3 regions of the Streptomyces sp. NPDC014882 genome follow, and region 2 is predicted to be linked to each of the others. Evidence: riboswitches for the same ligand, from Rfam matches in the RefSeq annotation. Region 2 holds a riboswitch; each other region holds the start of a gene.
What was found. A riboswitch is a leader RNA that binds a small molecule or an ion and turns the genes downstream of it on or off. The one in region 2 is predicted to bind thiamine pyrophosphate.
Positions count from the first base shown of each region.

Region 1: linked by a shared signal. The riboswitch ahead of ACF09K_RS00460 (thiamine ABC transporter substrate binding subunit) and the one ahead of thiC (phosphomethylpyrimidine synthase ThiC) in region 2 are both predicted to bind thiamine pyrophosphate.
Region 3: linked by a shared signal. The riboswitch ahead of thiO (glycine oxidase ThiO) and the one ahead of thiC (phosphomethylpyrimidine synthase ThiC) in region 2 are both predicted to bind thiamine pyrophosphate.

Region 1 covers NZ_JBIBWL010000001.1:119,112-122,378, forward strand. The annotation lists gene ACF09K_RS00455 (ABC transporter permease) at 1-692, opposite strand, end outside; gene ACF09K_RS00460 (thiamine ABC transporter substrate binding subunit) at 749-1,837, opposite strand; TPP riboswitch at 1,919-2,026, opposite strand; gene rlmN (23S rRNA (adenine(2503)-C(2))-methyltransferase RlmN) at 2,084-3,190, opposite strand; gene ACF09K_RS00470 (hypothetical protein) at 3,234-3,267, opposite strand, start outside.
Region 2 covers NZ_JBIBWL010000003.1:556,134-559,400, reverse strand. The annotation lists gene thiC (phosphomethylpyrimidine synthase ThiC) at 1-1,342, opposite strand, end outside; TPP riboswitch at 1,335-1,524, opposite strand; gene ACF09K_RS10475 (YibE/F family protein) at 1,596-3,267, shown strand, end outside.
Region 3 covers NZ_JBIBWL010000010.1:187,249-190,515, reverse strand. The annotation lists gene thiO (glycine oxidase ThiO) at 1-1,155, opposite strand, end outside; TPP riboswitch at 1,153-1,264, opposite strand; gene ACF09K_RS23185 (hypothetical protein) at 1,317-1,667, shown strand; gene ACF09K_RS23180 (NAD(P)/FAD-dependent oxidoreductase) at 1,700-2,941, shown strand; gene ACF09K_RS23175 (Rv2175c family DNA-binding protein) at 3,066-3,267, shown strand, end outside.

The DNA of each region.
Region 1 (3,267 bases), on a different contig from region 2:
AGGACGGCGGCCGTCGACAGGTCGAAGATCTCCGAGGTCTGCCGGTAGATCTCGACCTCCAGCGTGGAGAACGTCGGCCCGCCGAGGATCTGCACCACGCCGAAGGAGGTGAAGGTGAAGAGGAACACCATGAGCGCGGCGGCGGCCACGGCCGGCGCCAGGGCCGGCAGGGTCACCTGCCGCCAGGCCCGCAGGGGCGAGGCGCCCAGCACGCGCGCGGCCTCCTCCTGCCGCGGGTCGAGCTGCGCCCACAGCCCGCCGACCGTCCGCACGACCACGGCGTAGTTGAAGAAGACGTGGGCCAGCAGGATCGCCCACACGGTGGTGTCCAGCCGTACGCCCCACAGGTCGTCGAGGAGGCCGCCGCGCCCGACCAGCGCCAGGAACGCCGTCCCGACGACGACGGTCGGCAGGACGAACGGGACGGTCACGACGGCCCGCAGGACCTGCTTGCCGGGGAAGGAGAAGCGGGCGAAGACGTAGGCGGCGGGCAGCGCGACCAGCAGGGTGAGCACGGTGGAGGCGAGCGCCTGCCAGGTGGTGAACCACAGGACGTGCCGGATGTCGGGCTGCCCGAGCACGTCGAGCAGGCGCCCGAAGTGCCAGCCGTCGCCGGAGCGCAGTCCCCGTGCGGTGATCGCGGCGACCGGGTAGGCGAAGAACAGCCCGAAGAACGCGACGGGCAGGGCCATCAGCCCGAGCCGCGCCGCGCTCCCGGTACGCCGACGGCGGGTGACCGCCCGCCGGTCTACTTCAGTACGAGCGAGGTCCACGACTTGACCCACTGGTCGCGGTCCGCGGCGATCTTCGCCGGGGCCATCGTCTCGGGAGCCGCGGCGGCGGGACCGTACGCGGTGAACTCGGCGGGCACGGCGGCGCCCTTCACCACCGGGTAGACGAACATGTTGAGCGGCATGTCCTCCTGGAACTCCTTCGAGATCAGGAAGTCGATCAGCGCCTTGCCGCCCTCGCTGTTCTTCGCGTTGTCCAGCAGCCCGGCGAACTCGACCTGCCGGAAGCAGGTGCCGGTCGCGACGCCGGTCGGCGCGGTCGCCGGCTTCGGGTCGCCGTAGATCACCTCGGCGGGGGGCGAGGAGGCGTAGGAGACGACGAGCGGCCGGTCCGCCCCGGCCTTCCTGCCGCCGGCCGACCCGGAGAACTCCTCGTTGTAGGCCTGCTCCCAGCCGTCGACGACCTTCACGCCGTTGGCCTTGAGCTTCTTCCAGTAGCCTTGCCAGCCCTCGTCGCCGTACTCCGCCGCGGTGCCCAGCAGGAATCCGAGACCGGGCGAGGAGGTGGCGGCGTTCTCGGTGACGAGGAGGTCCTTGTACGCCGGCTTCACCAGGTCGTCGAAGCCGGCGGGCGGCGCCAGCTTGTGGTCGGCGAAGTACTGCTTGTCGTAGTTGACGCAGACGTCGCCGTGGTCGACGGGCGTGACCCGGTGCTTGCCTGCGTCCAGCTGGTACTGCCCGTCGACCTGGTCGAGCCCCTTCGCCTCGTACGGCTGGAAGAGGCCGTTGTCGAGCGCGCGGGAGAGCAGGGTGTTGTCGACGCCGAAGAAGACGTCGCCCTGGGGGTTGTCCTTGGTGAGGATCGCCTTGTTGACGGCCTGCCCGGCGTCGCCGTCCTTGAGGACCTTGACCCGGTAGCCGGACCGCTTCTCGAAGTCGGCGAGCACGCTCTTGGAGACGGCCCACGAGTCGTGGCTGACGAGGGTGACGGTCTTGCTCCCGCCCTGCGCGGATCCGCCGTCGTCCGACGATCCGCAGGCGGACAGGGTGACGAGGCCGAGGCCGACGGCCGCGGCCACGAGTGTCCTGGTGTGCGTGGTGTGCACGGGTATTCCTCCTGGAGGTGACCAGGAAGAGACGCGGCCCCGCCCGGGACCCGCGAGGGGATCCCGGGCAGGGCGCAACAGCTCGAGTGATGACCGAACTTCCTACCCAGAATGACCTGGGCGAGGTTCAGAGGGTCTGCGGCCCGGTTGCCGCACTCTCAGCGCTGTGGCGCTCCCCTGTCGGAATATGAAGATGTCTGGTTCGTCGCACTGTCCGAAAACATGACCGTGCCGACGTCGGCCAGACTACCGCTCGGTGGCGGCGAGCTGACCACACGCCCCGTCGATCTCCTGACCGCGGGTGTCCCGGACGGTGACGGGCACCCCGTGCGCCGCGATGGCCTCGACGAACGCCTTCTCGTCCTCGGGCCGGGAGGCGGTCCACTTGGAGCCCGGCGTCGGGTTCAGCGGGATCAGGTTCACGTGCACGGGCCGGCCCTTGAGCATGCGCCCGAGCCGGTCACCCCGCCAGGCCTGGTCGTTGATGTCGCGGATCAGCGCGTACTCGATGGACAGCCGGCGTCCGGACTTCTCGGCGTACTCGAACCCGGCGTCGAGCACCTCGCGCACCTTCCACCGCGTGTTCACGGGGACGAGGGTGTCGCGCAGCTCGTCGTCGGGGGCGTGCAGCGAGATCGCGAGCCGGCACTTGAAGCCCTCGTCGGAGAACCGGTTGATGGCCGGCACCAGCCCGACCGTCGACACGGTGATCCCGCGCTGCGAGAGCCCCAGCCCGTCGGGCGCGGGGTCGGTGAGCGCACGGATCGCGCCGACGACCCGCTTGTAGTTGGCGAGCGGCTCGCCCATGCCCATGAACACGATGTTGGACAGCCGGGCCGGCCCTCCGGGGACCTCCCCGTCGCGCAGCGCCCGCATCCCGTCCACGATCTGGTGGACGATCTCGGCGGTGGACAGATTCCGGTCCAGCCCGGCCTGCCCGGTCGCGCAGAAGGGACAGTTCATCCCGCAGCCGGCCTGCGAACTGATGCACATGGTGACCCGGTCCGGGTACCGCATCAGCACCGACTCCACGAGCGTGCCGTCGAACAGCCGCCAGAGCGTCTTGCGGGTGGTCCCCTGATCCGTGGACAGGTGCCGGACGACCGTCATCAGCTCGGGCAGCAGCGCCTCGCGCAGCTTCTCGCGGGCCCCGGCGGGGATGTCCGTCCACTCGGCCGGGTCGTGCGCGAACCGCGCGAAGTAGTGCTGGGACAGCTGCTTCGCACGAAACGGCTTCTCCCCGATCCCCGCCACCGCCTCCTTCCGCTCGGCGGGCGAGAGGTCGGCGAGATGCCGCGGCGGCTTCTTGGCTCCGCGGGGGGCGACGAAAGTGAGTTCTCCGGGTGCAGGCATAACCCTTCCAGTGTCGCAGATCCACTCGGATGCCCCGGTCGGCTCAGAACAGCCCGGCGATCACCGTGGCGCACCAC
Region 2 (3,267 bases):
CACCGATGCCGGAGGTGATGTGGTCGTACGCCGGGGCGACATCCGTCGTCAGCGGGCCGAGCGTATAGAACGGAGCTTCATCGCAGATTTCCTGCTGAAGGTCGATGTTCTCCTTGATCTTGTGCATCGGGACGTGTCCCGGACCTTCGATCATGGTCTGAACATGGAAGCGCTTCGCGATGCGGTTGAGTTCCCCGAGGGTGCGCAACTCCGCGAACTGGGCCTCGTCGTTGGCGTCCGCGATCGAGCCGGGCCGCAGCCCGTCGCCCAGCGAGTACGTGACGTCATAGGCCGCGAGGATCTCGCAGAGTTCCTCGAAGTTCTCGTAGAGGAACGACTCCTTGTGGTGGGCCAGGCACCACGCGGCCATGATCGAGCCACCGCGGGAGACGATTCCGGTCTTGCGGTTCGCCGTCAGCGGGACGTACGGCAGGCGCACGCCTGCGTGGACGGTCATGTAGTCCACGCCCTGCTCGGCCTGCTCGATCACCGTGTCCTTGTAGATCTCCCAGGTCAGCTCCTCGGCCCGGCCGTCGACCTTCTCCAGTGCCTGATAGAGCGGCACCGTGCCGATGGGGACCGGTGAGTTGCGCAGCACCCACTCACGGGTGGTGTGGATATTACGACCGGTGGACAGGTCCATGACCGTGTCGGCGCCCCATCGGGTGGCCCAGGTCATCTTCTCGACCTCCTCCTCGATGGAGGAGGTCACCGCCGAATTGCCGATGTTCGCGTTGACCTTCACCAGGAACCGTTTGCCGATGATCATCGGCTCGATCTCCGGGTGGTTGACGTTGGCGGGCAGCACCGCACGTCCGGCCGCGATCTCCTCGCGGACGACCTCGGGCTCCACATTCTCCCGGACGGCCACGTACTCCATCTCCGGCGTGATCTCCCCCCGCCGCGCGTAGGCGAGTTGAGTGACCGCCTGCCCGGCCCGGCCGCGGCGCGGCAGGCGGGGACGCCCGGGGAAGACCGCGTCGAGATTGCGCAGTCCGCCACGCGGCGAGGTGTGTTTGATCCCGTCGTCCTCCGGACGGACGGGGCGGCCCGCGTACTCCTCCGTGTCGCCACGGGTGATGACCCAGTTCTCCCGCAGAGGCGGCAGCCCCCTGCGGACATCCGTCTCGACGAGCGGATCGGTGTACGGGCCGGAAGTGTCGTACAGCGTGACCGACTTCCCGTTCGTGAGATGCACCTGGCGGACCGGCACCCGCAGGTCGGGGCGCGGACCCTCGACATACGCCTTGTGCCATCCGACGGACTTCCCGGCCTCTTGGTCGCTGGAGACCTCGTCGGAGGTCTGCGCGGAGGCAGGCGTGCGTGTGTCCTTGTTGGTCATGAGACCTACTCCCTACGCCGGCATTACCCGGTAACAGGTTCAGCGGTCGACGCAGCGGTTTCCGTCTGCCGACGATTCATGTGAGACATCACTCGGTGGTGGTGACGTTCCACGTGAAACATCGCAAAGACGAAGGTCAGCGCCCTCTCAGCCCGGTGCTCCGAGCTCCCGCGTGTGCAAAAGTGCCTCCACGCTAGCGTCCTTTGTGGCGCGGTGAACAGTGGGCCTCGGTCGTTCTTGCGATGATCGGGCGGTGACCACGACACCCCATCCTCCGTTCCCGCCGCCCGAACAGCCCCGCGGTCCGGGCACTCCTCCCGCCGGACGCCCCGGGCGAGGGCAGGGGTACGACCCCGGTGGCGGTTCCGCTTCCGGCCCGGGCCCTCGTCCGGGTGCCGGCCTGGGTCCGGGTGCCGGCCCGGGTCCGGGTGCCGGTCCGGCTCCGGGTGCCGGTCCCGACGGCGGATACGGCTTCGGTCCTGAGAGCGGACAGGGCCCCGGCGGGGGGCGGAGTTCCAGTGGCGGGCAGGGCTCCGGCGGCGGGCAAGGCTCCGGTGGGGGCCCTGGACACGGCACCGCCCCAGGTGACGGGCGCGGTTCCCATGACGGTCATGGCCCTGGTGACGGGCACAGCGGCGGGCACGGCGGCCATGTCCCCGGTCCGGGCGGCGGCCACGGACACAGCCACAGTCATGGACCGGCCGCTCCCGTCTCCAAGCATCTGCGCAAGGTCATCGCGGCCGTCCTCATCCCCTTCGCCGTGGCCGTGCTCGCCGGCCTGGTCGTGCTGTGGCCCGGCGGTGCTCCGGCGCACGAGCGCACCGGTGTCGGCTTCGACCGGCAGACGCAGCGGGCGACGGTCTCCGACGTCGAGGACATCAGCTGCTCGTCGGCGAACGCCTCGGGCGGCACCCCCACCGGCGACACCTCCACCGCTGAAGGCTCCTCCGCGGTCCAGCAGGAGAACGGCACCTGCAAGAAGGCCACGATCCGCGTGGACACCGGCGCGGACGCGGGCCGTACTTTCACCGAGATCGTCCAGCCCGACCAGTCACGGCAACTGCACGAGGGGCAGAAGGTCGTGGTCGCCTACGAGCCCTCCGCACCGAAGGACCTTCAGTACTCGGTCACCGACGTGGACCGCCGCGTTCCACTGACCCTGCTCGCCCTCATCTTCGCCGTCGCCGTCGTGGTCGTCGGGCGGCTGCGGGGTGTCATGGCGCTGGTCTCGCTGGCCATCAGCTTCATGGTGCTGAACTTCTTCGTCCTGCCCGCGATCCTGCAAGGGTCGAACCCGCTCGCGGTGGCGGTCGTGGGGGCGAGCGCCATCATGCTGATCGCTCTCTATCTGTGTCACGGTCTGTCGGCCCGCACTTCCGTGGCGGTTCTGGGCACCCTCATCTCCCTGCTGCTGATCGGCGTCCTCGGCTCCTGGTTCGTCGACTGGGCGGCGCTCACCGGCAACACGGACGACAACACCGGTCTGATCCACGGCCTGTACCCGTCGATCGACATGAGCGGCCTGCTCCTCGCCGGAATCATCATCGGATCGCTCGGCGTCCTGGACGACGTGACGGTCACCCAGACGTCGGCGGTCTGGGAACTGCACGAGGCCAACCCCACGATGGGCTGGCGAGGGCTGTACCGGGCGGGCATCCGGATCGGCCGCGACCACATCGCGTCCGTGGTCAACACGCTCGTCCTGGCCTACGCCGGCGCCGCCCTGCCTCTGCTGCTGCTGTTCTCCATCGCACAGAGCAGTGTCGGCACGGTCGCCAACAGTGAGCTGGTCGCCGAGGAGATCGTGCGCACGCTGGTCGGTTCGATCGGGCTGGTCGCGTCGGTTCCGGTGACCACGGCGCTTGCCGCGCTCGTGGTGTCGGCGGACCGGTCGGGCACGGGCGCGCTCACCGCGGCAGCTCCGG
Region 3 (3,267 bases), on a different contig from region 2:
CTGCTCCGAGAGTGCGGCGGCGCGGAAGCGCCGGGGGGTGAAGGGGCGGGCCTCGGCGGGGAGTTCACCGGTGGCCAGCGCGTGTGCCAGCGCGTCCCCGGTGACCGGTGCCAGCAGCACGCCGTTGCGGTGGTGCCCGGTCGCCAGCAGCAGTCCGTCCAGCCCGGTCGGTCCGAGCAGCGGCGCGTTGTCCGGCGAGCAGGGGCGCAGCCCCGCGCGGGTCTCGGCGAGCGGCAGTTCGGTGATCCCGGGAACCAGCTCGTGGGCGTCCCGCAGCAGCTCGTACACGCCGCCCGCCGTCACCGTCGTGTCCCAGCCCATTTCCTCGCTCGTCGCCCCGACGACCAGCTCGCCGTTCTCGCGCGGCACCAGGTAGACCTGGCTGCCGCGCACCACGGCCCGCACCGTCCGGGTCAGGAACGGCGCGTACCGCCGCGGCACGGTCAGCCGCAGCACCTGCCCCTTCACCGGCCGCACCGGCGGCAGCACCTCCGCCGGGACGCCCGCGAGCCGCCCGCTGAGGCTGCCCGCCGCGAGCACCACCTGCCGCGCCGTGAGCGTCGTGCCCGCGCGCGTGCGCACTCCCGCGGCGCGCCCGGCCGACACCGTCAGCCGCTCCGCCCCGTCGCGGTGGAAGGCCACGCCCGCCCGCTCGCAGGCGGCCACCAGCACCGCCACCAGCCGCCGCGGATCGACCTGGTGGTCCCCGTCCACCCGCAGCCCGCCCCGCACCCCGGGCGCGAGCAGGGGCTCCAGCCGCCGGCACTCCCGCCCGGACAGCCACTCCGAGGCCAGCCCCGACCGCCGCTGCAGGGCGTGCAGTTCCCGCAGCTGGGCGCGGTCGTCGGCGTCCAGCGCGACCGCGAGGGTCCCGGAGCGGCGGTAGCCGACGTCGTGGCCGGTCAGCTCGGTCAGCTCGGCCACGAAGTCCGGGTAGCGGCGGGCCGATTCCAGGTTGAGGCCGAGCAACGTGTGCTCGCCGTGGTGCAGTTCGGTGACGGCGGCGAGCATCCCGGCCGCCACCTGCGCGGCCCCGCCGCCCGGGGCGGGGTCCAGCACCGCCGTGGCGAACCCGCGCTGCGCGGCCCGCCACGCGGTGACCAGCCCGATGATGCCGCCCCCGACGACGAGGACGTCCGACGTGCTTGAGGACATGGGTGTCCAGCCCCTCCCTTCGCCGGAATGACCCGGATCAGGTTCGTACGGTCGGAGGCCGCCAGCCTCCCTCTCAGCCCGGTGCGTCCGGGCTCCCGCGAGTGCTCTAGATTGGCAACCCTAGCCCCCCGTCCTCCGTCCCGGTAAGGGAGCCTCCTCTCGTGGCCCGTTCGCTCGACGGCCTGGTCCTGGCCCCGGTGGCCGATCAGGCCCCCGGTCAGGTCGGCACCCGCACCCGCTTCACGTACCACGAACGCGACGGCGTGGTCTGGGCCGACTACGCGGGCGGCGACGTCGTCCGCGGGCACCTCGTGGGGACCCGGCGGGGGGACCGGCTGGACTTCCGGTACGTCCAGCTGCGGCACGACGGGACGACGTCGTCCGGACACTGCGTGTCCGCGGTCGTCGAGCTGCCCGACGGGCGGCTGCGCCTCGACGAGACCTGGGAGTGGGAGTCGCGGGCCGGCAGCGGGAGCAGCGTGGTGGAGCAGATCACGGAGCGGGACGGCTGACTGACGGCGCGTCAGCTGTCTAAGGTGACCGGGTGAGCGAGCAGACGCGGGAAGAGGACGGGCGGACGGCGCGGCGGGTGGTCGTCGTCGGCGCGGGCATGGCCGGGGTGCAGACCGCGGTCGCCCTGCGCGAACAGGGCTTCGACGGCACGGTCGTCGTCGTGGGCGCCGAACCCCACCAGCCCTATGACCGGCCCCCGCTGTCCAAGGCCGTCCTGCTGGGCAAGGCCGAGCACTCCGCCTTCGACGTCGACTTCGAGAGCCTCGACGTCGAACTCCGGCTCGGCAGCGAGGCCCTCGGCGTCCGCCCCGCCGACCACGAACTCGACACCGGGGCCGGGCCCGTCCCGTACGACGTCCTCGTGCTCGCCACCGGCGCCGAACCGATCCGGCTGCCCGGTGCCGAGGGCGTCCCCGGCGTCCACCTGCTGCGCACCCTGGACGACGCCGAACGGCTGCGGCCGGTGCTCGCCGGCCGGCACGACATCGTCGTCGTCGGCGCCGGCTGGATCGGCGCCGAGTTCGCCACCGCCGCGCGCGGGGCCGGCTGCGCGGTCACCGTCGTGGAGGCCGCCGACCGGCCGCTGGCCGGCGCCCTGCCCGCCGACGTCACCGCCGCGATGGCCGCCTGGTACGCCGACAGCGGCACCGACCTGCGCACCCGCACGCGCGTGCGGCGCGTCGAGCCCGGCGCGGTCCTCCTCGACGACGGGTCCCGGCTGCCCGCCGACGCCGTCGTGGTCGGCATCGGAGCCCGCCCCGCCACGGCCTGGCTGGCCGGCTCGGGCATCGAGCTGGGCCGGCACGGCGAGGTCGTGGCCGACGCCGGTCTGCGCACCTCCCTGCCCGACGTGTACGCGGTCGGCGACTGCGCGTCCTTCCCCTCCGGGCGGTACGGCGAGCGCCTGCTGATCCACCACTGGGACAACGCCCTCCAGGGCCCGCGCACGGTCGCCGCGAACATCCTCGGCACGGCCGCCGGCGGGGTCCCCGCGGTCTACGACCCGGTCCCGTACTTCTGGTCGGAGCAGTTCGGCCGCTTCGTCCAGTACGCCGGGCACCACAGCGGCGCCGACACCACCCTGTGGCGCGGCGACCCCGCCGGACCGGCCTGGACGGTCTGCTGGCTGCGCGACGGCCGCCTGGTCGCCCTGCTGGCGGTGGGCCGCCCGCGCGACCTCGCGCAGGGCCGCCGGCTGATCGAGTCGGGCGCGCCGCTCGACCCGGAGCTGGTCGTGGACCCTGAGCGGCCGCTCAAGACGGCGACGGCCTGACCGGGGCCCCGCGGGCACGACCGGTGCTCCGTCCGGAGGAGTCCCGCGGCGTCTGGCGGCGGCTCCGTCCCCCCGGGGGGAGCCTCGGGTACCGGCTGCCGGTCCGGGATGGCAGTCTTGAGGGGTGACCGAGATTGACGCAAAGATCGATGCTCTCGTCCCCGCCTGGCTCACCCTGCCCGACATCGCGGAGATGCTCGATGTCGACGTGACGCGTGTACGGCAGCTGGTCAAGGAAGGCCAGCTCATCGCCGTACGCCGTGGGGAGAACAGGGCGCTGCACGTTCCCGCCGCCTTCATCGACGAGGACAAGGTGACCAAGGGCC